3 regions of the Pantoea sp. YU22 genome follow, and region 1 is predicted to be linked to each of the others. Evidence: riboswitches for the same ligand, from Rfam matches in the RefSeq annotation. Region 1 holds a riboswitch; each other region holds the start of a gene.
What was found. Region 1 has a riboswitch for thiamine pyrophosphate ahead of thiB (thiamine ABC transporter substrate binding subunit). Riboswitches for the same ligand answer to the same signal wherever they lie in the genome.
Positions count from the first base shown of each region.

Region 1 (10,330 bases):
GCCAGCAGGAAAAATCTCTGCTGGCGGTGTAATTGCACCCTACTCAGAAAAGATCCCGCCGCAGCGGCATCATGGTCGAGCGCCATTCAGTCGTGAATGCCTCCCGCTCTTCCAATAGTGCTAAGTTTGCCCTTAATATGAGGCAGGAAAAACTGAGCGCTTTTCACAGGGAGTTCCTCTTTTATGTCCTCATCACGCCTCAAGCAGCAGTTCATCCGGCTGTGGCAAAGCTGTCAGGGCGAAAGTCAGCTGGTGACGCTAAACGAACTGGCCGAGCGGCTGCACTGTTCGCGTCGCCATATGCGCAACCTGCTCAATGCGATGCAGGAGGCGGGCTGGCTTACCTGGCAGGCGGAGGCGGGGCGCGGCAAACGTTCACAGCTCACCTTTTGCTACACCGGCCTCGCGCTACAGCAGCAGCGCGCTGAAGATCTGCTGGAGCAGGATCGCATCGATCAGCTGGTGCAGCTGGTTGGCGACAAGGCGGAAGTGGGCCAGATGATCCGCGCACATCTTGGCCGCAGTTTCCGGCAGGGCAAACATATTTTGCGCGTGCTTTACTATCGACCGCTGCTGAATCTGCTTCCCGGTTCGCCGCTGCGCCGCTCTGAAACGCATCTTGCCCGTCAGATTTTTAACGGTCTGACGCGCATAAATGAGGAAAATGGGGAAGTCGAGGCGGATATCGCGCATCACTGGCAGGCGCTTTCGCCGCTGCACTGGCGCTTTTACGTCCGCCCGGCGATCCGCTTTCATCACGGTCGCGAACTGGAAATAGCGGATGTGATGGCAAGCCTGGAGCGCCTGCGTGCGCTGCCGCTCTTCTCCCATATCCGCCAGATCGATTCGCCCGCCCCCTGGACGCTGGATATCAGTCTCAGCGCGCCGGACGACTGGCTGCCGTGGCTGCTCGGCAGCGTCAGCGCCATGATCCTGCCGCGCGAGTGGCCGCAGATGCGCGACTTCGCACGCCATCCCGTCGGCACCGGGCCCTACCGCGTGGTGCGCAACCAGCACAGCCAGCTGAAGATCGAGGCGTTTGACGACTACTTCGGCTTTCGCGCGCTGATAGATGACGTCTCTATCTGGGTGCTGCCGGAGATTAGCGACGAGCTGGTCTATTCTGGCGTGCGGCTGCAGGGCGCCGCCGAGGATGAAAAACTGGAAGAGAGCCGCCTTGAAGAGGGCTGCTATTTTTTACTGTTCGACCAGCGTTCGGCCCAGGGGCGCGACGCGGCTATCCGGCGCTGGCTCTGTCATCTGTTTAATCCTGTCGCCCTGCTCAACCATGCCGAGACGGGCTATCAGCGCTACTGGTATCCCGCTTACGGACTGCTGCCGCGCTGGCATCACCGCCGCGACCTGACGCCAGCGACGAAACCGCCCGGTCTGGAGAGCCTGACGCTGACCTGGTACAGCCAGCACGTCGAACATGAGGGCATTGCCAACGCGCTGCGTCCGCTGCTGGCGCAGCATAATGTACGGTTGATTACCCGCGCGGTCGACTACGAGACCTGGCATCAGGGCGAAGCGGAAAGCGATGTCTGGCTCGGCAGCGTGAACTTCACTCTGCCGCTGGAGTATGCGCTGTTTGCCCAGCTTTATGAGATCCCGCTGCTGCATCGCTGCCTGCCGCTCGACTGGGAAGAGGACGCCGCGCGCTGGCGACGTAAAGCGCTGCCGCTCGCCGAATGGAGCAAACGGCTGCTGGACACAGACGGTGTGCATCCGCTGTTCCATCACTGGCTACTGCTGGAGGGCCAGCGCAGCATGCGCGGCGTGCGGCTCAATACGCTCGGCTGGTTTGACTTTAAATCCGCCTGGTTCGCGCCGCCCACGCTGTGACGCTTTCCCCCTGTCGACGAAATGTCTAGAATGAGCCGTTCTCAACGGGGTGCCTGCAAAAGGCTGAGAGAAACCCGTCGAACCTGATTCGGTTAATACCGACGTAGGGATTTGAGAGGCTGCTACGCTCAGATCCTTTGCGACTCATAACAACTCTCCCCAAGGAGCGCAAAGTGGTTAAACAGATTCTCCCTCTGCTGATGTTACTGTCCTTGCCAGCGCTGGCGGCAAAACCTCTCCTGACCGTCTACACCTACGACTCGTTCTCTGCGGAATGGGGCCCCGGCCCGGCGGTGAAAAAAACCTTCGAAGCGCAGTGCGGCTGCGAGCTGCGCTATGTGGCGCTGGAGGATGGCGTCTCGCTGTTGAACCGCGTGCGCATGGAGGGTAAAAACAGTAAAGCTGACGTGGTACTCGGCCTCGACAACAATCTGCTGCAGGCCGCACAGCAGACCGGCCTGTTCGCCAAAAGCGGGGTCGATACCCGCACGCTGGCGCTGCCGGGCGGCTGGCAGGATCAGACCTTTGTGCCTTTCGACTACGGCTACTTCGCCTTCGTCTACGACAAAAAACGCCTTAAAAACCCGCCGACCAGCCTGAAAGAGCTGGTGGAGAGCCCGGAAAAATGGCGCGTGATTTATGAAGATCCGCGCACCAGCACCCCTGGCCTGGGTCTGCTGCTCTGGATGCAGAAGGTTTATGGCGACAACGCGCCGGAAGCCTGGCAGAAGCTGGCGCGCAAAACCGTTACCGTCACCAAAGGCTGGAGCGAAGCCTACGGCCTGTTCCTGAAAGGCGAAGGCGATCTGGTGCTGAGCTACACCACCTCGCCCGCTTATCACCTTATCGAAGAGAAGAAAGAGAACTACGCCGCGGCGCCGTTCGCCGAAGGCCACTATCTGCAGGTTGAGGTCGCCGCGCAGCTCGCCAGCAGCAAGCAGCCGAAGCTGGCGCAGCAGTTTATGCAGTTTATGCTGACGCCTGCCTTCCAGAACGCGATCCCCACGGGCAACTGGATGTATCCGGTAATTAAAAGCGACCTGCCGGCAGGTTTCCAGACGCTTAGCGTGCCGCAAACCGCGCTCCAGTACAGCCCGCAGGAAGTGGCGCAGCAGCGCGCAAACTGGATCAGTGCATGGCAACGCGCCGTCAGCCGCTAATCCCGCTGTGGATGGTGCCCGGCAGCAGCGCCGCGCTGCTGCTGTGCGCCGTGGCGCTGCTGGCGTTCGGCGCGCTCTGGTTCAGCGCGCCGCAAGGCGACTGGCGCGCGCTGCTGCACGACAGCTATCTGCGCCATGTGGTGCTTTTCTCCTTCGCGCAGGCGCTGCTCTCCGCCCTGCTCTCGCTGCTGCCGGCAATACCGCTGGCGCGCGCGCTTTACCGCAGGCGCTTCCCCGGCCGTCAGCTGCTGCTGCGCCTCTGCGCCATGACGCTGGTACTGCCGGTGCTGGTGGCGGTATTTGGCCTGCTGACGGTCTATGGCCGCGTCGGCTGGCTGGCGCAGATCTGTCAGCTGCTCGGCATCGACTACCGCTTCTCCCCCTATGGGCTGCAGGGCATTCTGCTGGCGCACTGCTTTTTTAATCTGCCGCTGGCGACGCGCCTGATGCTCCAGACGCTGGAAAATATTCCGGGCGAACAGCGCCAGCTCGCTGCCCAGCTCGGCCTGCGTGGCTGGCACTTTTTCCGCCTGCTGGAGTGGCCCTGGCTGCGCCGTCAGCTGCTGCCGACCGGCGCGCTGATTTTCATGCTCTGCTTCGCCAGCTTCGCGACCGTCCTCTCGCTCGGCGGCGGCCCGCAGGCCACCACCATTGAACTGGCGATCTTTCAGGCGCTGAGTTTCGACTACGATCCTGGCCGCGCCGCGCTGCTGGCGCTGATCCAGCTCGCTTTCTGTCTGACGCTGGTGCTGCTGAGCCAGCGTTTCAGCAAGGTGATCCCGGCTGGCCGGGCGCTGCTACGAGGCTGGCGCGATCCGCAGGACTCGCGGCGCGCGCAGGTCGGCGACGGTCTGATTATCGCGCTGGCGCTCTTGCTGCTGCTGCCGCCGCTGCTGGCGGTCGTCGTTGACGGGCTGCGCGGCGGACTGGGCGGCGCGCTGGCCCAGCCAGCGCTCTGGCAGGCGACCCTGACGTCGCTGCGTATCGCAATCGGCGCGGGCGTGCTCTGCGTCACGCTGACCATGATGCTGCTGTGGAGCAGCCGCGAGCTGCGTCTGCGCCAGCGCGCGCTGCCTGCGCAGCTGATGGAGACCAGCGGCATGCTGATTCTGGCGATGCCCGGCATCGTGCTGGCAACGGGCTTCTTTCTGCTGTTCAATGCCACCACGGGCCTGCCCGACTCGCCCGACGGGCTGGTCATCTTCGCCAACGCTCTGCTCGCTATTCCCTATGCATTAAAGGTGCTGGAAAACCCGATGCGCGACAGCGCCGAGCGCTACGCTCACCTGTGCGCCTCGCTGGGCATCAGCGGCTGGAACCGGCTGTGGCTGATCGAGCTGCGCGCGCTGAAACGCCCGCTGGCGCAGGCGCTCGCCTTCGCCTGCGTGCTGTCGATCGGCGACTTCGGCGTAGTGGCGCTGTTTGGCAGCGCCGACTTCCGCACGCTGCCCTTTTACCTCTACCAGCAGACTGGCGCCTATCGCGGTGCGGACGGCGCGGTCACCGCCCTGCTGCTGTTAGCGATCTGCCTGCTGCTCTTTACCCTGATGGAAAAATTACCTGGCCGCCATGCTGACACTGACTAATCTGACCTACCTCTATCAACATCTGCCGATGCGTTTCAGCTTTAGCGCTGAGCGCGGCGAGCGGCTGGCTGTGCTCGGCCCGAGCGGTGCAGGCAAAAGCACGCTGCTCAGCCTGATCGCCGGATTTTTGCCGGTCAGCCAGGGCGCGCTGTGCATTGACGGCGCGGATCACACCCACAGCGTACCGGCGCAGCGCCCGGTTTCGATGCTGTTTCAGGAGAACAACCTGTTCCCGCACCTCAGCGTGCAGCAGAACATGGCGCTGGGCCTGCATCCTGGCCTGAAGCTGAACGCCGCGCAGCGGCAACAGCTGGAGGAGATTGCCCATCAGGTGGGATTAAGCGATCTGCTGACGCGCCTGCCGGGCCAGCTCTCCGGCGGTCAGCGGCAGCGTGCGGCGCTGGCGCGCTGCCTGCTGCGCGACCGTCCGGTCCTGCTGCTGGACGAGCCCTTCTCAGCGCTCGATCCCGCCCTGCGTAATGAGATGTTGCAGCTGGTACGGCGCGTCTGCGAGGCGCAGGCCATTACCCTGCTGATGGTGTCGCATAGCCTTGAGGATGCGCAGCAGATTGCGCCGCGCAGTCTGGTGATCGTCGATGGCCGCGTCTACTGGGATGGCGCGACCGAAACGCTGCTGTCGGGCGACACGCGCGAGGCCGACGTGCTTGGCATCGCGCGCTCGTCAGGCAAAGAAGACGCGCCATAAAAGCTGGCGGAACATCGGCATCATCGGATGGAACTGGATCGCCGTAAAGGCGGCAAGCGCGATGGCTATTCCCAGCGGCGCCAGCCAGCGCAGACGCTGCGGCGGCAGCCAGGCCGTGGCCCAGTCGCGGCTTTTGCCGCTGCGCCACCAGCGCCAGCCGAGCCAGCAGCCCAGCCAGACCAGCAGCGCGACCAGCAGCAGCAGCCACTTAAACGCGCCGCTCTGCGCATCCTTCGGCACGTCGATCGCCACGCCCGCCAGAATGCCCGGCAGAAGATAGAGCGGCGGCCATAGCAGGCAGCCGATCAGGTTCGGCGGCAGAAACTTGCGCACCGGCAGCTCCAGCATGCCAGCCGCCAGCGGGATCAGCGGACGCGTCGGCCCGACGAACCGCCCGACCAGAACGGTGAACATGCTGTGCTGGTGCAGCGCGTGCTCGGTTTTATCCAGCAGGCCTTTATACTTTTGCAGATATTTCCAGCGGTGCAGCGGTCCCTGAAACTTCCAGCCGATGCCGTAAGAGAGCCAGTCGCCCACCAGACAACCGATAAAGCCCGCCGCCCACGCGGGATAAAGCCCGATCTGTCCGCTGCCAACCAGCGCGCCCAGGCTTGCCATCATAACGGTGCCCGGCAGCAGCAGGCCGACAAAGGCCAGCGATTCAAGAAAGGTCACCAGCGCAACGGCAATAAGCGCATACTCCAGCGACTGCGTAAACAGATGTTGAATCCAGGCTTCCATAACCTTCCTTATCAGAATTTGGATGCTGGATTGTCCAGAGGCGGCGTGACAGCGTCAAGGCAAGAATTGTAGGGCGATGTTGACAAAAGCACGCCGCGCGCACTGGATAAATAACCATGTTATACTCTGGCTGTTTTTTCCTCTGGAGCCGACGTGAATACGCCCCGCGCAGGATTCCTGCTTACCCGCCACTGGCGCGACAGCGCTCAGGGCACCGAAATCATTTTCTGGCTGGCGACGGACAACGGCCCGCAGCGTCTGGTATTGCCGGTTCAGGAGTCGGTGGCCTTTATTCCGCGCGACTATCAGCCGCAGGTGGAAGCACTGCTGCGTGACGAACGTCAGGTGCGCCTGCAGCCGCTGGAACTAAAGGATTTTCGCCGTCGTCCGGTATTCGGCCTCTACTGCCGCCAGCACCGTCAGCTGCAGCGGCTGGAGAAGCTGCTGCGCGAACAGGGCATCCCGGTCTTTGAGGCGGATATCCGGCCGCCGGAGCGTTTTCTGATGGAGCGCTTTATCACCGCGCCGGTCTGGTTCAGCGGCGAGCCGCAGGGCGACGCGCTGATCAATGCCCGCCTGAAGCCCCATCCCGACTACCGTCCACCGCTTAAGTGGGTGTCGCTGGATATCGAGACCACCCAACACGGCGAACTCTACTGCATCGGCCTTGAAGGCTGCGGCCAGCGTCAGGTTTTTATGCTGGGGCCGCCCAACGGCGACGCCAGCGCGCTCGATTTCGAACTGATCTATTGCGATACGCGTCCGCAGCTGCTGGAGGCGCTCAACGCCTGGTTTGCGCAGCACGATCCCGACGTGATAATCGGCTGGAACCTGGTGCAGTTCGACCTGCGTGTCCTGCAGAAACATGCCGACCGCTACGCCATCCCGCTGCGCCTGGGACGCCAGAATGCGCCGCTGGAGTGGCGCGAACACGGTTTTAAGCCCGGCGTCTTTTCTGCCAGCGCCGCTGGCCGCCTGATTATCGACGGCATCGAGGCGCTGAAGTCCGCCTTCTGGACTTTTCCCTCATTCAGTCTGGAAGCGGTGTCGCAACAGCTGCTGGGCGAAGGCAAAGCGATCGATAATCCCTGGCATCGCATGGAAGAGATCAACTGGCGCTTCGCCAACGATAAGCCAGCGCTGGCGCGTTACAACCTGAAAGACTGCGAGCTGGTGACGCGCATTTTCCATAAAACCGAGATTATGCCCTTTTTGCTGGAGCGCGCGGCGGTCAACGGCCTGGCGGTGGATCGCCACGGCGGATCGGTGGCGGCTTTTAGCCATCTCTATATTCCGCGTATGCACCGCGCGGGCTTTGTGGCACCCGGCCTCGGCGAAGTCGCGCCGGAAGCGAGCCCCGGCGGCTACGTGATGGATTCCCGCCCCGGCCTCTACGACTCGGTGCTGGTGCTGGATTACAAAAGCCTTTACCCGTCGATTATCCGCACCTTCCTGATCGATCCGGTCGGGCTGGTTGAAGGCCTGGCCCACCCGGACGACGCCGATTCAGTGCCCGGCTTTCGCGAGGCGCGCTTTTCGCGTCACACCCACTGCCTGCCCGCTATCGTCGAGCAGATCTGGCAGGGGCGCGAAGCGGCTAAAAAACAGGGCAATAAGCCGCTGTCACAGGCGCTGAAAATTATTATGAACGCCTTTTACGGCGTGCTCGGCACCAGCGCCTGTCGCTTCTTCGATCCTCGTCTCGCCTCGTCGATTACGCTGCGCGGCCACCTTATTATGCAGCAGACGCGCGAACTGATAGAGGCGCAGGGCTACGACGTTATTTACGGCGATACCGATTCGACCTTTGTCTGGCTGAAATCACCGCACAGCGAAGCGGAGGCGGCAGCGATCGGCCGCGCTCTGGCGCAGCAGATAAATGCGTGGTGGCGTGAGCATCTGCAGCAGCAGTACGGCCTCGCCAGCGCGCTGGAGCTGGAGTATGAAAACCACTTCAGCCGTTTCCTGATGCCGACCATTCGCGGCGCCGAACAGGGCAGCAAAAAGCGTTACGCCGGGCTGATCCGCGACGGCGCGCAGGAGCGGCTGGTATTCAAAGGTCTGGAGTCGGTGCGCACCGACTGGACGCCGCTGGCGCAGCAGTTTCAGCAGGCGCTCTATGGCCATATCTTCCGCGGCGAACCCTGGCAGGATTACGTGCGCGACACGGTGGCGCGGCTGCTGGCGGGCGAACTGGACGACCTGCTGATCTATAAAAAACGGCTGCGCCGTCCCCTGGCTGACTATGAGCGCAACGTGCCGCCGCACGTGCGCGCCGCGCGGCTGGCGGATGAGCAGAACCGCAAGCTGAACCGCCCTTTGCAGTATCAAAACGGCGGCTCGATCCGCTATGTTATCGCCACGGCAGGCCCTGAACCCCTGGAGGCGCGCGTCACGCCGCTTGATTACGATCACTACGTCAGCAAGCAGCTACAGCCGGTGGCCGACGGCATTTTGCCTTTCGTCGACGGCGACTTTGCTATACTGATTACTGGGCAGCTGGGGCTTTTTTGACAGGTGACGAACGGCCTGCCTTCCAGTACCATAGCGCCCTTCCTGCATCTCACCGCTCTTAAAACCTGACCAGACCTCCCTTTGTCTGGGGAAAAGGTATTGCCTGTGGCGGGGAAACATCACCAAAAACACCTTAAAAATTCGAGCTAAAAAGATATGGTTTTTACATTAGGTCAGCGCTGGATTAGTGATACGGAAAGTGAACTGGGACTCGGCACGGTCGTGGCGGCAGACGCGCGCATGGTTACGCTGCTGTTTCCGGCAACGGGTGAAAACCGCCTCTATGCCCGTAACGACTCCCCGGTGACTCGCGTTATCTTTAATCCGGGCGATACGGTGACCAGCCACGAAGGCTGGCAAATGCGCGTCGATGAAGTACGCAATGAAAATGACCTGATGACCTATATCGGCACGCGTCTTGATACTGACGAAAGCGAGGTGGTGCTGCGGGAAGTGATGCTCGACAGCAAGCTGGTGTTCAGCAAACCGCAGGATCGCTTGTTCGCCGGTCAGCTCGACCGCATGGACCGCTTCGCCCTGCGCTATCGCGCCCGCAAATATCAGAGCGCCCAGTATCGCCTGCCGGTCAGCGGTCTGCGCGGCATGCGCACCAACCTGATCCCGCATCAGCTGCATATCGCCCACGACGTGGGCCGCCGTCACGCGCCGCGCGTGCTGCTGGCGGACGAAGTGGGCCTCGGCAAAACCATTGAAGCCGGCATGATTATCCAGCAGCAGCTGCTGGCCGGGCGCGCCGATCGCGTCTTGATCATCGTGCCGGAAACCCTGCAGCACCAGTGGCTGGTAGAGATGCTGCGCCGCTTTAACCTGCGTTTCGCGCTGTTTGACGACGATCGCTACGCCGAGGCGCAGCACGACAGCGACAACCCCTTTGAGACCGAACAGCTGATTATCTGCTCGCTCGATTTCGTTCGTCGCAACAAGCAGCGCCTTGAACTGCTGGCGGAGGCTGAATGGGATCTGATGGTGGTCGACGAAGCGCACCATCTCGCCTGGAGCGAAGGGGAGCCGAGCCGCGAATATGCGGTTATTGAACAGCTGGCGGAACAGATCCCCGGCGTGCTGCTGCTGACCGCGACGCCGGAACAGCTGGGTATGGAGAGCCACTTCGCGCGTCTGCGCCTGCTCGACCCTGACCGCTTCCACGACTTCGCGCAGTTCCTCGAGGAGCAACAGCATTTTCGTCCGATTGCCGACGCGGTCTCCTCACTGCTGGCTGATAAAGCCATCTCGCAGGATGAGATGAATATGATCAACGATCTGGTGGGCGAAGAAGATATTGAGCCGCTCCTGCAGGTCGCCAACAGCGAGCGCGACGGCAAACTCGAGGCGCGCAAAGAGTTGATCTCTATGCTGATGGATCGCCACGGCACCAGCCGCGTGCTGTTCCGCAACACGCGTAACGGCGTGAAGGGCTTCCCGAAACGCGAGCTGCATCAGATCCGTCTGCCGCTGCCCGCTCAGTATCAGACCGCCATCAAGGTCTCCGGTATTATGGGCGCCCGCAAAAGCGCGGAAGAGCGCGCACGCGACCTGCTCTACCCCGAGCAAATTTATCAGGAGTTTGAAGGCGACAGCGGCACCTGGTGGAACTTCGACCCACGCGTCGAGTGGCTGCTTGGCTACCTGACCAGCAACCGCAAAGAGAAAGTGCTGGTGATCTGCGCCAAAGCGGCCACCGCGCTACAGCTGGAGCAGGTGCTGCGCGAGCGCGAAGGCATCCGTGCCGCCGTGTTCCACGAAGGGTTGTCGATTAT
Region 1 covers NZ_RYDU01000002.1:113,644-123,973, forward strand. The annotation lists gene sgrR (HTH-type transcriptional regulator SgrR) at 184-1,845, shown strand; TPP riboswitch at 1,881-1,973, shown strand; gene thiB (thiamine ABC transporter substrate binding subunit) at 2,019-3,005, shown strand; gene thiP (thiamine/thiamine pyrophosphate ABC transporter permease ThiP) at 2,981-4,591, shown strand; gene thiQ (thiamine ABC transporter ATP-binding protein ThiQ) at 4,575-5,297, shown strand; gene EKL29_RS04985 (DedA family protein) at 5,274-6,038, opposite strand; gene polB (DNA polymerase II) at 6,192-8,552, shown strand; gene rapA (RNA polymerase-associated protein RapA) at 8,709-10,330, shown strand, end outside.

Region 2 (10,330 bases), on a different contig from region 1:
TATCTGGGCAATGCCATCATTGTAAAAAAAGGCAGCAGCATTAAAAGCGCCGCCGATCTGAAAGGTAAAAAGATTGCCACGGTGAAAGGCTCCTCCGGACAAAACCTGGTTTTTAATGCCCTGAACAACGCGCACTTGCCTGCCGACAGCGTGCAGTTTGTCTTTACCACGCCTGCCGAAGCGACGCTGGCGCTGGATAGCGGCGCGGTAGACGCAGTCGCTACATGGGAGCCTTATGTCTCTTTTGCTGTCGCCCAGTCCGGGGCGGTCATTGCGGTAGATGGCGATGCCTTCCCGGTATCCAGTTACCTGGTAGCGACCGATCGCGCCATTGCGGATAAACGTACAGCGCTACAGGATTTTCGGCAGCGGCTGATTCGCGCGCGCGAATGGGGCATAGCCCATCCGCAGGCGTATGCAGAGGGCATCGCGAAGCTGCTGCGCCTGCCGGATGCGGTGGCGCTGAACAAGGTGAAGCGCGAGAACAACGCGCCGCTAAGCGATGTGGCGACGGTGCAGCAGCGCCAGCAGGCCGCTATCGACACCTTTGCCCAAAGTGGCCTGATCAAACTCGGGCTAAGAGCCGACGCGATGATCGACGCCAGCTTTTTTCGCCAGCCTTAAGGAGAGAAAATAATGATGAATATCGCGCTCTATCTTGATGCAGGCATCCACCAGGGCGGCTGGCGTCACCCTGAGGCCGTCTCCAGCGGCGGCACGAACTGGCCGCTGTTTCGCCGCATCGCCCAACAGGCTGAAGCCGCAAAGCTTGATATGATTTTTGTCGCAGACAAGCTGGCGATTGACGATATCTACGGCGGCGACCTCAGCGCCACGGTGCGCAGCCGCCCGCAGGGCTGGTCGGAACCGCTGACGCTGCTTGCCGCGCTCGCGGCGGTGACTGACCGCATCGGCCTGGGCGGCACCGTTTCTTCTTCCTATTCGCTGCCCTACACTACCGCGCGGCAGCTGGCGAATATCGACCACCTCAGCGGCGGACGCGCGGCGTGGAACCTGGTCACCTCGGTCAGCGACGCCGAAGCGCGCAATTTTGGCCGTGACAGTCACTATTCCCACGCCGAGCGCTACGCGCGCGCCGCTGAGTTTATTACGCTGATGAAAAAGCTGTGGGACAGCTTTGACGATGACGCCATCGTGATCGACAAAGCCAACGCGCTATTCGCCCGGCCCGATGGCTTTCGCTATCTCAACCACCATGAAACCTTCTTTGATGTGCGCGGGCCGCTCAATATCCCGCGTCCGCCTCAGGGCTATCCGGTCGTGATCCAGGCGGGCGTATCCGAAGCGTTTATCGATCTGGCGGCGCAGCACGCCGAGGTCCTGTTCGTGGTGCAGCCGGATCAGCAGCGCGCGCGGCGTTTTTACCAGACGCTGAAAAGCAAAGCGCAGCAGTACGGCCGTACGCCGGATCGGCTGCGCGTTCTGCCTGGCATCGTGCCGGTGCTGGCGGAAACGCGCGCCGCGGCACAGGAGAAAGATCGCTATCTTAAGTCGCTGATCACCGTTGAATCGGCGCTGAGCTTTATGTCCGCCAGCATGAATCATGACCTGGCGCAGTATCCCCTGGATAAGCCAGCGCCGGATCTGCGCGATATTATCACCGGCAGCAAAGGGCGCTTCCAGTATGTGATTGCGCAGGCGCTTGAAGAGAAGCTGACGCTGGGCGAGATGGCGGTTCGCTATGCAGAAAGCCTCTCCTTTCCTTCACCGGTCGGCACGCCGGATGATGTGGCGGCAATGATGATCGCGTGGTATCACAGCGGCGCGTGCGACGGCTTCGTCGTACTGCCGACCTATCTGGAAGCGAGCGGCAATCTGTTTCTTGAGGAAGTGGTGCCGCGTTTACAGCGCGCCGGGGTCTTCCGCACGACCTATCCAGAAGGCACGCTGCGCGACACCCTGGGGCTGGCGCGTCCGGAGAATGGGCTGAGGTGAGTTTTTAACAGAAGTGTAAATCGGCTATCGCCGCTGATGCTGGCATGTTAAATAAGGCTTTTTTTATCGGGAGTCAGGCATGACAGCATACTTACTGGTTTCACTGATGGCGCTTTGCGTCGCGCTGGGTTTCTTAATCGTGGGCGTTAAGCGCCAGCAGAAAAATCTGCTGACGCGCGCGGGTGTCTATGCCGTTGTGGCAGTGGCGGTGCTTATTTATGGCGTGGCGATGGGCTAGTTAAGCAGGTTGGCATAAATCTCGAAATTCTCTTCATCGAAGCAGACAATTTTAACCTCCTCCAGCGCCGGGTTATCCGCCAGCGCGTCGCGAATCGCCTCCAGGGCGATTTCGGCCGCTCTTTTCTTCGGAAAACGGTAGATGCCAGTACTGATGCTGGGAAAAGCAATCGTCTTGATATCGTGCTGCTGCGCCAGCCTGAAACAGCTCTGATAGGCGCGCTTCAGCAGTTCAGCCTCGTTCTGACTGCCTCCGTTCCATACCGGACCGACAGTGTGAATGACGTAGCGCGCAGGCAGTTTTCCTGCGGTGGTGATCACCGCGTCGCCGGTATGGCAGCCGCCCTGGCGGTTACGGATGATTTTACACTCCTCCACTATTTCCGGCCCGCCGGCGCGATGAATCGCGCCGTCCACACCGCCGCCGCCGAGCAGCGAACTGTTCGCTGCGTTAACGATGGCGTCCGCGTTGATTTTGGTGATATCGCCAGCCACCAGCGTGATCTTCTCTTGCATCTTTCGCTCCTTGTCCTTTTCCTTAAGTCTAGTCGCGTCAGATAAAAGAAGATGTGAACAAACGCCAGCGTTACTGTGTCGGCAACGAGTAGCGCGACAGGGGCGCGATTTGACCGATAAGTTTGTTGTCCAGCATATAGTGGGCAAAAGCCTGATAGCGTGCCTCATCCAACCTGCCGGCGTCGCTGGCGAAAAGCGGCAGCGTCGCCTGCCAGGCCTGGTGATTAAGCGGCGTATTCAGCTCCGGATAAGCCTTAATAAAAGCCTGCCAGACCGCTTCAGGATGCGCGCGCAAATAAGCTACGCCCTCGTTCAGCCCATGCAGAAACTTGCCGATACGCGGGTCGGTCGCCGCCGTACCAGCGTTCGCCAGTACGATCAGTTCGTCATAGGCGGGAACGCCATGCTCTTCCGGTTTAAACGTCAGGGTCTCTGCGCCCTGCTGCCTGAGTTCCAGCAGCTCATAATTGCGATAGATGGTCATCGCGCCGTCGATTTTATGGCTGAGCAGCGCCGAGGCGGCATCCATATTCAGATTGATCAGCTTAACCTTGTCTACATCTACGCCTGCCGATTTGAGCATGGTCTGAATAGCGACATCTTCAAATCCCGGAATGGCGTAACCAAGCGTTTTCCCCTCGAAATCCCTGAGCGTATGGATATGGCTGCTTTTAAGCGTGGTAAGCGTATTAAGCGGCTGGCCGATTAGCGTACCGACGCGGATCACCGGTACTCCTTTATCCACCAGCGTATAGAGCTGCGGCTGGTAGCTTACGGCGAGATCGGCCTTGCCTGCCGCCAGCAGCAGCGGCACTGAGGCGGAATCCGCTGGCGCGATCATCTCCACATCCAGTCCCTGACGCGCAAAGGCACCACTCTCTTTGGCGGCGAAGATCGCCGCATGATTAGGGTTAACGAACCAGTCGAGCAGCAGGCGCACCTTCTGCGCCGCCTGAGCGGGCGCGGCCGCAGCCATCAGCAGCGCAACCAGCATCAGCATTACTTTTTTCACAATGATTCCTTATGCAGAGTAGAGAAAACGACGGCGCAGCAGTGCGACGCCGCCCGATAACAGCAGCGCCAGCAGCATTAACAGCGCCAGTGCGGCAAAACTGAGCGGCGTCTCCAGCCGCGCGCTGGCATGCATCATCAGGTAGCCGAGCCCTTCGCTCGCGCCGACCCATTCGCCAATCACCACGCCGACCGGCGCGAGAATGGCTGCCATTTGCAGACCGGAAAAAAAGTGCGGCAGCGCCGCGGGCCAGCGCACATGCAGGAACTGTCGCAGCCGCGAGCGGTTCATCGTCTGCGCCAGCTCCAGCCAGCCGGGCGGCGTGCGGCAAAGTCCGTCAAACAGCGACAGGCAGAGTGGGAAAAAGATAATCAGCGCGGCGACCACCACTTTCGACGCGACGCCGAAACCGAGCCACAGCACCAGCAGCGGCGCCAGCGCAAAGACGGGAATGGTCTGGCTGGCGGCGACCAGCGGAAACAGCAGACGGCGCAGCAGCGGACTGGCGGACATCACAATCGCCAGCGCCACGCCAGCGCCGCCGCCCAGCAGCAGCGCCAGCGCGATCTCTCCGAGCGTATAGAGCGCGTGATGCATCAGCAGCCCATGCTGCTGAAGCAGCGCCTGCCCCACCGACTGAGGCGAAGGCAGCAGAAAAGCGGGTACGCCGCTGTGGCGTGCCAGTTGCCATACGCCGCCGATCACCGCCAGCAGGTAGGCCAGGCTTAAAATACGATGTTTAATCATGACTGAGCTGTTGAAAAAGCTGGCTCTGCGCCTGCAATACCGCGCCATCCTGCGCAGCGCGCGGCACATCGCCGTCGGGTGCGGAAAAGGCGCGACAGCGCAGCGGCGCGTCATCCAGCAGGTAGATATCATGCGCAAGGCGACACGCCTCAAGCGGATCGTGTGTGACTAACAGCAACGTTTTGTCGCGTAACACGCGGGCGGTCAGGCTTTGCAGCCGCAGCTTGGTCATGACGTCGAGCGTGGCGAACGGCTCGTCCATCAGCACCACCGGACGATCCTGATAGAGCGTGCGCGCCAGCGCGACGCGCTGCCGCATCCCGCCGGAGAGCGAGTCGGGGCGCGCGTCGCCCAGCCCGGCCAGCTCGACCTGCGCCAGCAGCGCCTCAGCGCGCTTATGGTCGGGACGCTGACCATTGAGCCGCGCGGAGAGTGTTACGTTGTCGCGTACCGACAGCCAGGGATAGAGCTCGTCGCGCTGCCCCATCCAGGCGATGTGCTGCGACAGATCGCCCGCCAGCGAGCTGCTTATCCGTCCCTGCTGGGGCGTTAAAAGCCCCGCCGCCAGCCGCAGCAGCGTGCTTTTACCTGCGCCGCTGCGCCCCAGCAGCGCGCTGGTTTTTCCACCGCGCAGCGCCAGGCTAAAACGCTCGCAGATCGGCTTGCTGTTCCAGCCAAACGTTACCGCTTCAAAAGCGATGTCGGGGCCGTGCGGCATCATGCTCATCCCTGGTTCGCCGCGATGATCGCCAGCGGCATGACGCCGCGCTGCGCCAGCACCGACGCCGCTTTCGCCGCGCGAATGCCGCTGGCGCACACCAGCACTACGCGCCGACCGGCGGGGGGTTGCCACGCGTCTATCGCCTCCGGCAGGATGCGCTCAACCTGCGCCGCCACGCTGTGCGGCGCTTCCTCGCGGCTGCGCAGCTCGACGATACAATCGTCCGCCTGCAGCAGGTCGCGGTCGATAAAAGGAATGAGGGGCTGCGTCGGCTCCTGCGCGTCGTCAAAGCGAAAGGCGCGGAAATGCCACTGGGTAAAGTCGCAGTTCACCAGGCTGCCGAGCGGCGACGGCGTTAATCCCAGCAGCACGCTGAGCGCCATCTGCGCCTGCATCGCGCCCAGTGTCGCCACCGCCGGTCCCATTACGCCAGCGGTGTTGCAGTTAGCGGCAGAGGTGGGGAGCTGTGGAAACAGAGCGCGATAGCCAGGCGCGCTGCCGCAAAAACCGCCGACATAGCCCTGCCGACCCAGCACCGAGGCGCTGATCAGCGGAATATGGCGCGGCTGACAGGCGTCGGACAAGGTGTAGGTCACGGCGAAGCTGTCCGCCGCGTCGATCGCCAGGTCGATCCCCTCGAGCGCTCTGGCGACCGTACTGGCACGCAGCGCCTGCTGTCGCGCCTCGGTTACGCAATCGCGGTTGCGCTCGTTCAGCGCGCGCGCGGCGCACAGCGCTTTTGGCTGGCCGACATCGGCGGTGGTAAAAAGCGTCTGACGATGTAAATTGTGCAGCTCTACTGCGTCGTCGTCCCAGATGCGCAGATAGCCGACGCCCGCACCCGCCAGCAGCGGCAGCAGCGTCGATCCCAGCCCGCCTGCGCCCACCACCAGCACGCGCGCGGTGCGGAGCCGCTGCTGCCCCGCTTCGCCGATCTCTGGCAGCATCTGCTGCCGCTGATAACGATTCATTCTCTTGTCCCGTTAGCTAAACTGCGCCAGGCCAAACACCGGCGTCGAGGCAGCGGCCATTTCGCGCCGCTCCATCAGTCCCGCCTGGTGCGCCGCCTGTCCCGCGCGGATTGCGCCCGCAAAGGCACCCGCCATCGCCACCGGATCCTGTGCTTTCGCGACGGCGGTATTGAGCAGGATGGCGTCGAATCCCAGTTCCATCGCCTGCGCCGCCTGGCTCGGTGCGCCAATACCCGCGTCGATCACCAGCGGCACGTCTTTAAACCAGGCGCGGAAGCTGCGTAACCCTTCGATATTGCGCAAGCCCTGACCGGATCCAATAGGCGCACCCCAGGGCATCAGCACCTCGCATCCCGCTTCCAGCAGTTTTTCACCGACGATCAGATCCTCAGTGGTATAGGGAAAGACCTGAAAGCCGTCCGCACAGAGAATGCGCGCCGCCTCGACCAGCGCAAAGGGATCGGGTTGCAGCGTGTCGGCGTTGCCGATCACCTCCAGCTTTATCCACGGCGTGTCGAAGAGTTCACGCGCCATATAAGCGGTGGTCACCGCCTCTTTGACGCTGTGGCAGCCAGCGGTGTTGGGCAGCACGCGGCGGTTGAGCTGGCTGAGCAGATCGCGAAACGCGCCGCCCTGACTCCCTTCCCGCCGCAGGCTGACGGTAATGATTTCGGCATCGGCGGCGCAGATCGCCTGCTGCAGAATATCGGGCGACGGATAGCCGGCGGTGCCGAGCAGAAAGCGCGAGCGGGGAACAAAGCCGTAAAACATGGTTCAGCCTCCCTGCATCGGCGACAGCACTTCCAGCCGACATCCCGCTTCCAGCCGCTGGCTCTCATACTGCGAGCGCGGCAAAAACTGGCCGTTAAAGGCGCTGGCGACGCAGGCGGCGTCGATTTTTCGCTCCTGCAGCAGCGCCGCGACATTCGCCGCTTCGGTTTCCACTGGCTGACCGTTGAGTTCAATTTGCATGGTTCGACTCCTGACTAAGCAGTTGCATTAGCTGCTGCGCCATGGCGGGCGCAAGTAAAAAACCGTGGCGGTACATGCCGTTAAGCGAGAAGACGCCGTCACGGTAGCGCACTTCCGGCACGTTATGACGGTAGGCGGGACGCCGACCCGTACCGCTCTCGACAATGCGCGCTTCCGCCAGCGCCGGGTGAATCGCCCAGGCGGCGCCGAGCAGCTCCATCATGGCGCGGGCGCTGATCGGGCTGGCGTCGTCGCTCTCAACCATGGTCGCGCCGAGCATAAAATGCCCGTCGGCACGCGGCACCAGATAGCAGGGAAAGCGCGGATGCAGCAGCCGGATCGGCCGGTAAAAACGGAGTTCTTTACACTGCAGGATCAGCATCTCGCCGCGTACCGCGCGCAGTTCCGGCTGGCGATCGACGGCGTGAATCCCGCGACAGTCGATAAGGGTCCCGGCGGGTTTGCCGGCGTGAAAGGCGACGCCGCGCGCCTCAAGGCTGGCACGCAGTTGCCGCAGCGCGTCGCGCGGATTGAGATGCGCTTCATCGGGGAAAAACAGGCCGCGCGCAAAGCGTCCCGCCAGTTCAGGCTCAAGCTGCGCGGGATCGGCCCACTGGTGCTGGCGCGTCATGCGGGCGAAGCGCGTCAGCTCCGCCGCGTCGCGCGGCGACGCCACCACCAGCGTGCCCTGATGCGCGACGTCGTCAACCCGTTGCGACCACCACTCCGCGGCGCGCTGTCCCAGTTCGACGACCTGTTCAGGCGCGCTCTCCCCTTCGCAGAAAGGCGCCAGCATCCCGCCCGCCCAGTGCGACGCGGGCGTCTGGTCGCTGACGATCACCTCAACCGTTTCGCCCTGTTCAGCCAGCAGCGTGGCGACGCATAATCCGGCGACGCCGCTGCCGATCACAGACCAGCGGCTCATGGCGCGCACCTGACAAAGTAAGCTTTTTGAAAAAGATAACGATTCACGCAGGCCTCGATGTTGACGACCCGTGATACGTGAAGGGAAAAAGCGTGAGCAAAGGAGGTAAGCTCGCGCGGCAGGCATCTCAAAGGGGAAAGCATCAGTGAGATACGAGTCTTCCTACGCCAGTATCAACTGGGTCAGGTTCAAAGGGTCGCTAAACCGCGCGCTGCGCTATTAGCCTCTCAGTCTCTCTGGCGAGACTCCCCCGACGGCCATTAGTTGTAGGGCAACTGACTGTCCGGCGTCAAGTGCGACGTGTCAGTCAGCTGTTAAATCGGCGGTTTCGCTGCGGGTGGATAAAGCCACCGAAGCAGCCCGACGCCGCTGACGTCGCTCACTCAGGACAGAGTAGATACCGGCGAGCGCCACCAGGCTCGCGCCGACCAGCGTGGTGTTTTCGGGCAAGACATTAAGAAAAATCACGCCGATAATTACCGACCAGAGCAGCGAACTGTAATCGAAAGGCGCCAGCAGCGAAGCGTCGGCGTAGCGCATGCTCAGCGTCAGCAAAATTTGCGTCAGCCCGCCGAAAAAGCCGCAGCCCAGCAGCAGAAGGAGCTGCTCGCCCTGTGGTAAACGCCAGCCGAACGGCAGCGTCAGCAGTGAGGTCGCGCCCGTCATCGCGGTAAACCAGAAGGCGATCGCGCCCGGCTTCTCTTTGCCGCTCAGGTAGCGGATCTGAATCAGCGCGCCAGCCGTGCAGATAGCGGAGAGCAGCGCCAGCAATACGCCGACGGATGAGGCCAGGCTGGCTACAGTGAGACGTGACGGGCCGCTTAGCGAGAGGTGACCAGAAAGCATGATCACAATGCCGACAAAACCGGCCAGCACCGACAGCCAGCGATTAAGACGCACTTTTTCGCGCAGCACCACGGCAGCGAGCAGTACGGTAAACAGCGGCGCGGCATAGTTAATGGCAGTGGCATCCGTCAGCGTAATATACATCAGCGACAGATAGCTGAAGTACATGCTGCAGGTACCCGCCAGGCCCCGGCCAAGATGCCCCTTAACGTTGCGGGTTTTAATGCCCGCTACAATACCGCCCTGATATTGCAGCCAGACCAGCAACGGCATTATGCCCACCAGCGAACGGAAAAAAATCACCTCGCCGACCGGCAACGCGCCCTCCAGACCTTTTACGCAGGCAAGCATCAGCGTGGAGCTGAGCGTCGCTATGATTTTAAGTGAAATACCCGTCGACGCGCTCACGCCGCGCTCCTTATTCCGCCGTATCAGAAAGTGAGCGCTCAGGTTAACGCAGACGCGCTGCGCAGGCCGCGGGAAACCACAGCAAATACAGCGTATTCTGCCTTTATGGGCCAGGCGTACAGCATAATTACGCAACCACTCTCTCCCTGCCTCGAGTGAGAATGAGCTGAAAGTTTATTTACTTTTTTTCTTAACGCCGAAAAATTTATTCTCCACGCCTTATGCTCTACCTGACTCGCCAGATCTTAAGCGGGTTCAGCGCTAAAAACAGGTCAACCCTTACCTTTATTAAGACACAGCAGAAAACGCCGATGAATATATAACTCTTTGTTTAAATAGAAATTTAATCGCGATAACCTCCTGGGGCTGACGACACTCTCAAGTAACAAAAGGTTATATAAACCTTTTACCAAACCGCCTGTTAAATAGGCGCAGCGAAAAAATTTTTCCGCTCGAAGTTAAACCTCAAAAGCCACCTTATTATTAATAACGATCCCGCAAATGGTGGGTTTAATAACCGTCTGGTTAATTTGAATGTGACAAACTTCACATATGTGCCAGGCTTATTATCATCCGAAAACGATGTGCAAGGAGCGAAGCATGACTACCCAAAACGACAAAACACTCGTCCCGGTTGAATTTCCGAAACCGTCATTTCCGGAACAGAAACAACCTGTGCCCGGTCTCGCCAGCAAAATGGATCCGGTTCCGGATCACGGGGAAACCACCTATCGCGGCACTGGCCGTCTGACTGGACGCAAAGCGCTGATCACCGGCGGCGATTCCGGTATTGGCCGCGCTGTCGCTATCGCCTATGCCCGTGAAGGCGCCGACGTAGCGATCAACTATCTGCCCGAAGAAGAGTCGGACGCGGCTGAAGTTATCGAGCTGATTAAAGCTGAAGGCCGTAAAGCCGTGGCTATTCCTGGCGATATCCGTGATGAAGCCTTTTGCCAGTCGCTGGTGAAACAGGCTGTCGATCAGCTGGGCGGACTCGATATTCTGGTGAACAACGCCGG
Region 2 covers NZ_RYDU01000022.1:4,586-14,915, forward strand. The annotation lists gene EKL29_RS20575 (ABC transporter substrate-binding protein) at 1-624, shown strand, start outside; gene EKL29_RS20580 (NtaA/DmoA family FMN-dependent monooxygenase) at 637-1,956, shown strand; gene EKL29_RS23155 (hypothetical protein) at 2,036-2,194, shown strand; gene EKL29_RS20585 (O-acetyl-ADP-ribose deacetylase) at 2,191-2,709, opposite strand; gene EKL29_RS20590 (ABC transporter substrate-binding protein) at 2,780-3,721, opposite strand; gene EKL29_RS20595 (ABC transporter permease) at 3,731-4,468, opposite strand; gene EKL29_RS20600 (ATP-binding cassette domain-containing protein) at 4,461-5,189, opposite strand; gene EKL29_RS20605 (HesA/MoeB/ThiF family protein) at 5,192-6,160, opposite strand; gene EKL29_RS20610 (thiazole synthase) at 6,173-6,931, opposite strand; gene thiS (sulfur carrier protein ThiS) at 6,935-7,132, opposite strand; gene EKL29_RS20620 (FAD-dependent oxidoreductase) at 7,122-8,057, opposite strand; TPP riboswitch at 8,200-8,319, opposite strand; gene EKL29_RS20625 (DMT family transporter) at 8,361-9,311, opposite strand; gene EKL29_RS20630 (SDR family oxidoreductase) at 9,912-10,330, shown strand, end outside.
Region 2: it holds a riboswitch for thiamine pyrophosphate, as region 1 does, so the genes downstream of both, EKL29_RS20620 (FAD-dependent oxidoreductase) here and thiB (thiamine ABC transporter substrate binding subunit) in region 1, are expected to answer to the same signal.

Region 3 (10,330 bases), on a different contig from region 1:
ATTACATAGCCGAGTTCCTGCTCAGGATCGGGCACCGGCAGTTTGTCGACATCGGCGCGGCAGGTAATTGGACTGGAGAAACGCGGGCCTTCGCCGGTTTCGAAGTAGAGTCCAAGGCCCATCGCGTCGGGGATTGTCAGGATATCGCTGAAGAGGATCGCCGCATCAAGCGGATAGCGGCGCAGCGGCTGCAGGGTCACTTCACACGCCAGCTCGGCGTTCTTGCACAGCGACATAAAATCGCCGGCTACGGCGCGCGTCGCTTTGTATTCCGGCAAATAACGTCCGGCTTGTCGCATCATCCATACCGGCGTGATATCAACCGGTTGACGTAAAAGGGCGCGCAGATAACGATCGTTCTTCAGTTCACTCATTTCAGGACTCTCTCAATTTCAGGCGCGTAGTGTAACACTTCTTAGACTTCGCCGCGGCAGATGGCGACAGTATCTTCAATCAGCCGGCGCGCCACCGTGCCCGGCGGTGGCAACATCGGCAGCGCGTCGTAGCGATACCAGCCAGCGTCCAGCAGCTCTTTATTATCGATTTGCAAATCGCCGCCGTCATAATCCGCCATAAACGCCATCATCAGCGAATGAGGGAACGGCCAGGGTTGCGAGGTCACATAGCGCAGATTCCGGACGCGGACATTGCTCTCCTCCATCACCTCGCGCGCGACCGCCTGCTCCAGCGTCTCGCCCACTTCGACAAATCCCGCCAGCACGGTGTAGATGCTGTTGCGATGACGCGCATGGTTCGCCAGTAATATCTCGTCGCCGCGCCGGATGGCGACAATAATGCAGGGCGCGATTTGCGGATAGTAACGTTCACGGCAGTGCCCGCACAGGCAGGCGTTTTCATGTCGGCTCAGATGCATTTCGTGGCCGCAGTAGCCGCAGAAACGATGGGAGCGGTAAAACTCCGCCAGCTGCACGGCGCGCCCGGCAAGCTGAAACAGCCCCGCCTCTTCATCGATCAGCTGGCGTACCGAGAACATATCGCGATCGCGATTTTCACACACCAGCCATACCGTTTCGCCTTGCCACTCGCCGACAGGCTGCGCTTTGCTTCCTGTTAACTTAAACGTAGCGGCGCTGCCGTGCGGCAGATCGCCCTGCGGCAACCAAAGTTTCTGTTCATGGCTGACAATCCACCATCCAGCGTCTACGCTTGAGATCTCACGTTGCATATAATCGTCATCCTTAGCGTCGTAATTGATACGCTGAAGTCCTGATGTTAAGTGTGTAGACAAACAACTATACCCTAAATCGTTCAGCTTGCAGGCGGCCTGGCGCCAGCCGAAGCATCAACGGTAGAGGGATTTTATTTACATGGAGTCAGAAATGCTTAACCAGTTAAATGTCCTGACCGAGCGCGTAGGTGGCAGTAACGAACTGGTGGATTCGTGGCTGGACGCCCGTCGCCAGCTGTTGGTTTCTTATTACCATCTGGTTGGACTAAAGCCTAACAAAGAAGCGCTAACGACTTTAGATGAGCAGGCGCTCGACAACTTTTGTCACGGCCTGGTTGACTACCTTTCCGCCGGTCACTTCAGCATGTATGAACGCATCATCAATGAGATGGAAGGCGACAGCCCGATGATTGCCGCCGCGCAGGTTTATCCTCCGCTGGAAGCCAATACCGAACGTTTGATGCAGCTCTATGACGGCCATCTGCAGCAGTCGATTGACGATGACAACTGTGTCGATTTTCAGCTGGCACTGTCAGAAGTAGGCGAAGTGCTGGAAGCGCGCTTCACGCTGGAAGATAAGCTGATCCAGCTTGCCTGGGACAACAGCCTGATACGCGCTCCGGTAGCGAATGACAGCAGCCAGCTGTCGCGCCCGGCTTAAGGTTAATCAGTTGTAAAGTCCTTGTTATTCTGTAAAAGCCCTTTTATGCTGAACGGGTTTTCGACGATAACGTTGAAAACCCGTTTTTGTTTTTTGAGCTACTCACTGTTTGCAATGTAGCCAACGTAAACGAGATTTCTGGCGTCGTGCGTGCCGCCCTGTCGTGAAAGGGCAAGCGTAACAGCCAGAAAACCGTTTACCTATCTTGTCGGAGTGCCCGCAAGGGCTGAGACCGTTAATTCGGGATCCGCGGAACCTGATCAGGTTAGAACCTGCGAAGGGAACAAGAGTAAACATCATCAGTACGCTGGCGTTTTCCGCCTGCCGTTTCTGTTACTCCTTCCGAACTCCGGACAAGCAACGTTCCCCTTTCAACAGGAAAATTGCTATGTCTATGACCAAAAACACCCGTCGTGAACAGCGTGCTCAGGCGCAGGCGTTTATCAATGCGCTTCAGGGCGGCGTCGCCTTTCCCAACTCGAAACGTATCTGGATCCAGGGTAGCCGGGACGATATTCGCGTACCGATGCGGGAGATTCAGCTCAGCCCGACGCTGCTCGGCGGCGATAAACACCATTCGCGCTATGAAGAGAATGAGGCGGTACCGGTATACGATACCGCTGGTCCCTATGGCGATCCCGATGCCGTTATCGACGTTCAGCGCGGCCTGGCGAAGCTGCGTGCCGACTGGATTGCCGCGCGCGACGATAGCGAAACGCTGAAGCACACCAGCTCGCGCTATACGCAGCAGCGTCTGGCAGACGACGGGCTCGATCATTTGCGTTTCGATCAGCTGCCGCAGCCCCGGCGTGCGAAAGCGGGACGTCGTGTCACCCAGCTCCACTACGCGCGCCAGGGCATTATCACGCCGGAAATGGAGTTTATCGCGCTGCGCGAGAACATGGGCCGCGAGCGCATTGTCAGCGACGTGCTGCGACAGCAGCACGCTGGTCATAGCTTCGGCGCGCAGCTGCCGGAAAACATCACCCCCGAGTTTGTGCGCCAGGAAGTGGCCGCCGGCCGCGCCATTATTCCCGCGAACATTAACCATCCTGAATCGGAGCCGATGATTATCGGCCGCAACTTCCTGGTGAAGGTTAACGCCAACATCGGCAACTCGGCGGTGACCTCCTCTATCGAGGAGGAGGTAGAGAAACTGGTCTGGTCGACGCGCTGGGGCGCCGATACCGTTATGGATCTCTCTACTGGCCGCTATATTCATGAAACGCGCGAGTGGATCCTGCGAAATAGCCCGGTGCCCATCGGGACGGTGCCGATTTATCAGGCGCTGGAGAAGGTAAACGGCGTCGCCGAAAACCTCGACTGGGCGGTGTTTCGCGACACGCTGCTGGAGCAGGCAGAGCAAGGCGTCGACTACTTCACCATCCACGCCGGCGTACTGCTGCGCTATGTGCCGATGACGGCAAAGCGGCTGACCGGTATAGTCTCGCGCGGCGGGTCGATTATGGCGAAATGGTGCCTGTCGCATCACCGCGAAAGCTTCCTTTACGAACACTTTCGCGAGATTTGCGAAATCTGCGCCGCCTACGACGTTTCACTGTCGCTTGGCGACGGCCTGCGTCCCGGCTCGATTCAGGACGCCAACGACGAGGCGCAGTTTGCTGAACTGCATACGCTGGGCGAGCTGACGAAGATCGCCTGGGAATATGACGTCCAGGTGATGATCGAGGGCCCCGGCCATATTCCTATGCAGATGATCCGCCGCAATATGACCGAGCAGCTGGAGCACTGCCACGAAGCGCCTTTCTATACGCTCGGTCCGCTGACTACCGATATCGCGCCCGGCTACGATCACTTTACCTCCGGCATCGGGGCCGCCATGATCGGCTGGTTCGGCTGCGCGATGCTCTGCTATGTCACCCCCAAAGAGCATCTTGGTCTGCCGAATAAAGAGGACGTCAAGCAGGGCCTTATCACCTATAAGATTGCCGCCCATGCTGCGGATCTGGCGAAGGGCCACCCCGGCGCGCAGATCCGTGATAACGCCATGTCCAAAGCACGTTTTGAATTCCGCTGGGAGGATCAGTTCAATCTGGCGCTCGATCCCCATACCGCACGCGCCTATCACGACGAAACCCTGCCGCAGGAATCGGGCAAAGTGGCCCACTTCTGCTCGATGTGCGGGCCAAAATTCTGCTCGATGAAAATCAGCCAGGAAGTGCGCGACTATGCGGAAAAGCAGGAAAACGAGGCGCAGCCAATCGAAATCGGCATGCAGCGGATGTCGGAAACCTTTCGCCGCCGCGGCGGCGAACTTTATCACTCAGCCGATGCGCTGAACGAGGAGAAACCATGAACGCCCCTTTTCCCGCCACGGCGCCGCGCTTAGGGCTTTATCCGGTGGTCGACAGCGTCGAGTGGATTGCGCGCCTGCTGGAGGCTGGGGTGCGCACGATCCAGCTGCGCATCAAAGATCAACAGGATGAGGCAGTAGAGCCTGCGATCGTGGAGGCGATTGCACTCGGCAAGCGTTATCAGGCGCGTCTGTTTATCAATGACTACTGGCGGCTGGCGATTAAACATCACGCCTATGGCGTGCATCTTGGTCAGGAAGATCTGGACGTCGCTAACCTGAACGCCATTCGTGAAGCGGGCCTGCGACTGGGCGTTTCGACCCACGATGACGCCGAACTGGATCGCGCGCTGGCGATACGCCCCTCCTATATCGCGCTGGGGCATATCTTTCCCACCCAGACCAAGGCGATGCCGTCCGAGCCGCAAGGGCTGTCTGAACTTCAGCGGCACATCGCGCGGCTTAAGGGTGTTTCTACCGTGGCGATTGGCGGCATCAGCATTGCGCGTGCGCCGGCGGTGCTGGCGACCGGCGTCGGCAGTATTGCCGTCGTCAGCGCCATTACGCAGGCGCCAGACTGGCGCGCCGCAACGCAGAGGTTGCTGACGCTGGCGGAACCGCAGCCAGAGGCTTAAACCTGAATGCGTCTCGCAAAAGACGCCTGGTTTCTGCAACAGCAGTAAAAAAGCTGGAAGAGGGCGCGCAGCGATATTCTTTCTCTCTCGCGCCGTTTTTCTGTTTCGCTACAGTGGCTGTCGCCGGGCAATGTTGCCTGGCCAGGGCCGGACCTCCCCTCACCCTCTCTGGCCCTGCCCTCTGCTACTTAGTCAGGAGGATCTCATGCTGCTGCAAGGAGTGTGGCGAATCTTCGCCCGCGCAGGCGGCTATCGCGCGCTCGACGGCCTCGCCCACTTTTGCCAGCGCCTGCTCGACGCGATCGTCCAGCGTTACCGCAAAGCTCAACCGCAAACAGTTGCGGTATTTACCCGACGCAGAAAAAAGCGATCCGACCGCTATCTGGATATGAGAATCGCGCAGCTCGCGGTTAAGCCGCACGGCGTCAAAGGCTTCCGGCAGTTCGACCCACATCATAAAGCCGCCCTGCGGACGAGAAACGCAGATGCCGCATGGAAAATAGTGGCGCACCCAGCAGCTAAAGCTGTCGTAGTTGCGCTGATAAAACTGACGCATACGCCGCAAATGCGGCTGGTAGTAACCCTGACGAATAAACTCCGCCATCGCATGCTGCGCCAGGGTATTGCTCGAACCCGTAGCGATATATTTCATATGCAGCACGCGATCGCGATATCGTCCCGGCGCAACCCAACCGGTGCGCAGACCGGGCGCGACCGTTTTCGAAAAAGAGCTGCACAGCAATACCCGGCCGTCTACGTCCAGCGATTTCAGCGTGGCGGGTCGCGGATACTCCCAGGCCAGCTCGTCGTAGACATCATCCTCAATGACCGCCACGTCAAAACGCTGCGCCAGTGTCAACAGCGCACGCTTACGTGCTTCCGGCATAATAAAGCCCAGCGGATTATTGCAGTTAGGCACGACCATGACCGCTTTGATTGGCCACTGCTCAAACGCCAGTTCAAGCGCCTCCAGACTAATGCCGGTGACCGAATCGGTTGGGATTTCAATCGCCCGAATGCCGAAGCCGCGCAGAGTCTGCATGATGCCGTGAAACGATGGCGACTCTACCGCGATGATATCGCCCGGCTCGCATATCGCACGAATCGAAACCGACAGCGCCTCATGGCAGCCAGTGGTAATGACGATATCGTCAGCCGACAGCTGGCAGCCGCTGTCGATCGCCAGGCGCGCCACCTGTTCGCGCAGGCTGGTTACGCCGTAAAGATTGTCGTAGCTGAGAAGCTGCGTTTCCTGCCGCTGCGCCTGACGGCTGAGGATTTCCACAAGGGTTTAAGGGTGGGCTGAGAGAGATTCGGCATGCCGCTACCCAGCTGGAGCATGTCCCTTTCCAGGCGACTCTCGAGCAGATCCAGCACCGACTCCCACTGCGTGATCTCTACCGGACGCTGCACCGGACGCGTCAGCGCCGGCACCGGCGGCGCGGCCTTACGCGTCGAAACAAAATAGCCGGAGCGCGGCTGCGGCGTAATCAGCTGTTTCTCCTCCAGCACATGATACGCCTGCTGCACGGTGCTGATGCTAACGCCATGCTCAAGGCTCAGACTACGCACTGACGGCAGCTTCTCGCCGCTGCGGTAAAGCCCCTGCTCAATACGCTGCGCCAGATGCATTGCCAGCTGCTGATAACGCGTCATGTCCGGCTCCCTTCAAATGAAAGAGTAGAAAACAGTACAGATGAGCCATTTTTTTACCATTCAGACGCCGCTTACGGCAATCTGTATGTTAAATAAAATCGAATTTTGCGTCTGTATCCTTTCCCTCCTCAGGAAGACACTATTCCTCAGTTCACCTGATGAGGAAAGGAAAATGGGATATGAAGAAAACTGTGCGGCAAAACCTTTCTCGGTCACGCCCTGGTCGCTGGTGCGCGCCATTGTGCGCAGCCTGCGAGCGCTCCACCAGCAGCGTAAGACTCGCCTGATCCTGTTACAGCTGAGCGATGCGCAGCTAAAAGATATTGGCCTCACGCGTGGTGATATTGAGCATGAACGAAGGTAGCTAAACTAAAGATTCATAAGGCGCGAGAAGCGCGGTTAAAAAATCGATGACCGTTTGCGTGCGTCTGGGTGTCAGTCGGCGCTCAAGACGCAGCACCCACATATTTACCCTCTCGGTGCGCCACGCTTTTAATATTTCGACCACGGCGCCGCTGGCAAAATCAGACGCGCCAAGCCACGAAGGTGCCCAGCCAATGCCGCAGCCAGCGCGCACCATCTGCCATGCCGCCTGCCCGTCGTCAAAAAGATAGCGTGAGGCGGGTTCCCAGCGCACCGCTTTGCCATCTTCGGGCGAATTAAAACGCCAGGCGTCCGCCCGTCCTTTATTGAGATTCCAGAAACCGATCTGGGAATGTGAGCTGAGATCGAAAGGCGTGCAGGGCTCGCCGTGTTGCCTGAGATAATCTGGCGTCGCGCAGGCGACCCAGGGAAAACTAAACAGCTTGCGGGCAGAATGGCCTGGCCAGGCTTCCAGCGCGCCGGAACGAATCACAAAATCAAAGCCGCCACTGGCTAAATCCACCATCGCGTCGCTGAAATGCATCTCCAGTGAGATTTCAGGATGAGCAGCAAGAAAGGCTGGTAACGCAGGCATGATACAGGCGCGTCCAAAAGAGGACGGAACCGAGATGCGCACCCGGCCCGCAGCGCCCTCGCTCTCAATACCGCTAAGGGCATTCTCTACCTGATTAACCTCTTCGAGCAGTCCGCGTGCCAGCATCAGCATTCTCTCGCCTTCCCCGGTCAGCGACAGGGCATGCGTTGTTCGGTGCAGAAGACGTACGCCATGCTGACTCTCGAACCGGCTCAACGCTTTGGATACGGCCGACGTGGTTGTGCCGGCGCGGCGTGCAGCTTCGGCGAAAGATCCTGCTTCAACGATACGCGCGAACCAGAGTAGCTGCGTGAGACTGGATGAAAAGATTGGTGTTGCCATCAGGTCAATATCTCCTTGCTGCGCCGCAGCCTACAAGCGCCTTGTTTCGGCTGATAACGTTGAGCTTCTTAAAGGAGATCATCATATGAAATTTTTAGTTTTACTCACACCCGTCGCCGGGCGCGAACCGGCGGAGTTTAAACCTTATGCGGTTGCAGAGATGCAGGCGGTATGGAATGACTATAAAGCTGGCACGCTGCGGGAGATCTATTTCTCTTCCAGTCCATTGATTATCAGCGTGATTTACGAAACCTCGTCCCGTGACGAACTGCAACAGTCTGTCGCGCGTCTTCCTATGGTCGAAGTCGGTTTGCTCTCTTTTCAACTTATTGAACTGGGCCCAATGCACAGCTTCGAGGTGCTGTTCGCACCTGCTGCTGCGTAAAAATTTCAGGCGCTTTTATTGCCCTGACGTCACTGCCTCTCAGGACGATTCTAAACAGGCTGCCCTTAATTCATCCGATCCGCTCTTTTGCGCCCATAAAAAAACCCTGCCGAAGCAGGGTTTTTATTAAGCGAAGAACGGTTAGTCGTTATCGCTGCCGCCGAGACCGGCGTTCAACAGTTCAGCCAGGCTTGCAGAGGCTTCATCCGCAGTAACCTGCGGAGCAACCGGCGCTTCGCCCGCCTGACGGCGACGCATACGATCCTGATGGTAAGCGTAACCGGTACCGGCCGGGATCAGACGACCCACGATAACGTTCTCTTTCAGACCGCGCAGTTCGTCGCGCTTGCCTGCAACAGCGGCTTCGGTCAGGACACGAGTCGTCTCCTGGAACGAGGCTGCTGAGATGAACGATTCGGTTGCCAGCGACGCTTTGGTGATACCCAGCAGATCGCGCATATAGGTTGCGCCAATTTTGCCGTTCGCTTCCAGATCGCGGTTAGAGATCTTGATGCGAGAGACTTCTGCCTGCTCACCTTCCAGGAAGTCGGTGCTTCCCGCGCTCATGATGGTTGCTTTACGCAGCATCTGGCGAACGATGACTTCAATGTGCTTATCGTTAATCTTAACGCCCTGCAGGCGGTAAACTTCCTGCACTTCGTTAGTGATGTAACGGGTCACAGCATGGACGCCACGCAGACGCAGAATGTCGTGCGGAGATTCCGGACCGTCGGAAACCACGTCACCACGTTCTACGCGCTCACCTTCAAACACGTTGAGCTGACGCCATTTCGGAATCATCTCTTCGTAAGGCTCGCTGCCATCAACCGGCGTGATCACCAGACGACGTTTACCTTTGGTCTCTTTACCGAAGGAGATGATGCCGCTGATCTCCGCCAGGATTGCTGGCTCTTTCGGACGACGCGCTTCGAACAGGTCAGCAACGCGCGGCAGACCACCGGTAATATCCTTGGTACCGCCAGATTCCTGAGGCACACGCGCCAGGGTATCACCAGAGCTGATTTTCTTACCGTCTTCCAGCTGAACGATCGCTTTGCCCGGCAGGAAGTACTGAGCCGGCATGTCGGTGCCCGGGATCAGAACATCTTCGCCCTGCTCATCGACGATTTTCAGCGCCGGACGCAGGTCTTTACCGCCTGAAGTACGCTCAGCGGTATCCAGAACCACCAGCGAAGAGAGACCCGTCAGTTCGTCCGTCTGACGCGTGATGGTCTGACCATCAATCATGTCAGTAAAACGAATATAGCCGCTTACTTCGGTGATAACCGGCATGGTGTGCGGATCCCAGTTTGCTACGGTTTCGCCCGCTGCAACCTGCTCGCCGTCGCCTTTCGCCATGATCGCGCCGTAAGGGACTTTATAGCTCTCTTTAGTACGGCCAAACTCATCGATCATTTTCAGTTCGACGTTACGTGAAGTAATAACCAGTTTGCCAGCGGAGTTGGTTACCGACTTAGCGTTGGTCAGTTTGATAGTACCTTTGTTCTTCACCTGAATGCTGGATTCTGCTGCCGCACGCGATGCCGCACCACCGATGTGGAACGTACGCATGGTCAGCTGTGTACCCGGCTCACCGATGGACTGTGCCGCGATAACACCGATCGCTTCACCTTTGTTGATGATGTGACCACGCGCCAGGTCGCGACCGTAGCAGTGGGCGCACACACCAAAATCGGTTTCACAACTTACAACAGAGCGAACTTTGATGGTGTCGACAGAGTTCTGTTCAACCACATCACACCAGTGCTCATCCAGCAGCGTATTACGCGGAACCAGGATGTCAGCGGTGCCCGGCTTCAGCACATCTTCAGCGGTCACACGGCCAAGCACGCGCTCACGCAGCGGTTCTTTAACGTCGCCGCCTTCGATAACCGGCGTCATCATGATGCCTTCGAAGGTGCCGCAGTCATCTTCTGTTACGACCAGGTCCTGAGCAACGTCAACCAGACGACGCGTCAGATAACCGGAGTTCGCCGTTTTCAGTGCGGTATCCGCCAGACCTTTACGCGCACCGTGGGTCGAGATGAAGTACTGGAGTACGTTCAGACCTTCACGGAAGTTCGCCGTAATCGGCGTCTCGATGATGGAGCCATCCGGCTTCGCCATCAGACCACGCATACCAGCCAGCTGACGAATCTGTGCCGCAGAACCACGCGCACCAGAGTCGGC
Region 3 covers NZ_RYDU01000026.1:10,465-20,794, reverse strand. The annotation lists gene hemE (uroporphyrinogen decarboxylase) at 1-374, opposite strand, end outside; gene nudC (NAD(+) diphosphatase) at 416-1,186, opposite strand; gene rsd (sigma D regulator) at 1,341-1,850, shown strand; TPP riboswitch at 2,050-2,150, shown strand; gene thiC (phosphomethylpyrimidine synthase ThiC) at 2,239-4,167, shown strand; gene thiE (thiamine phosphate synthase) at 4,164-4,799, shown strand; partial or broken gene EKL29_RS21465 (PLP-dependent aminotransferase family protein) at 4,984-6,455, opposite strand; gene EKL29_RS21460 (DUF1127 domain-containing protein) at 6,628-6,819, shown strand; gene EKL29_RS21455 (LysR family transcriptional regulator) at 6,820-7,755, opposite strand; gene EKL29_RS21450 (hypothetical protein) at 7,841-8,140, shown strand; gene rpoC (DNA-directed RNA polymerase subunit beta') at 8,282-10,330, opposite strand, start outside.
Region 3: it holds a riboswitch for thiamine pyrophosphate, as region 1 does, so the genes downstream of both, thiC (phosphomethylpyrimidine synthase ThiC) here and thiB (thiamine ABC transporter substrate binding subunit) in region 1, are expected to answer to the same signal.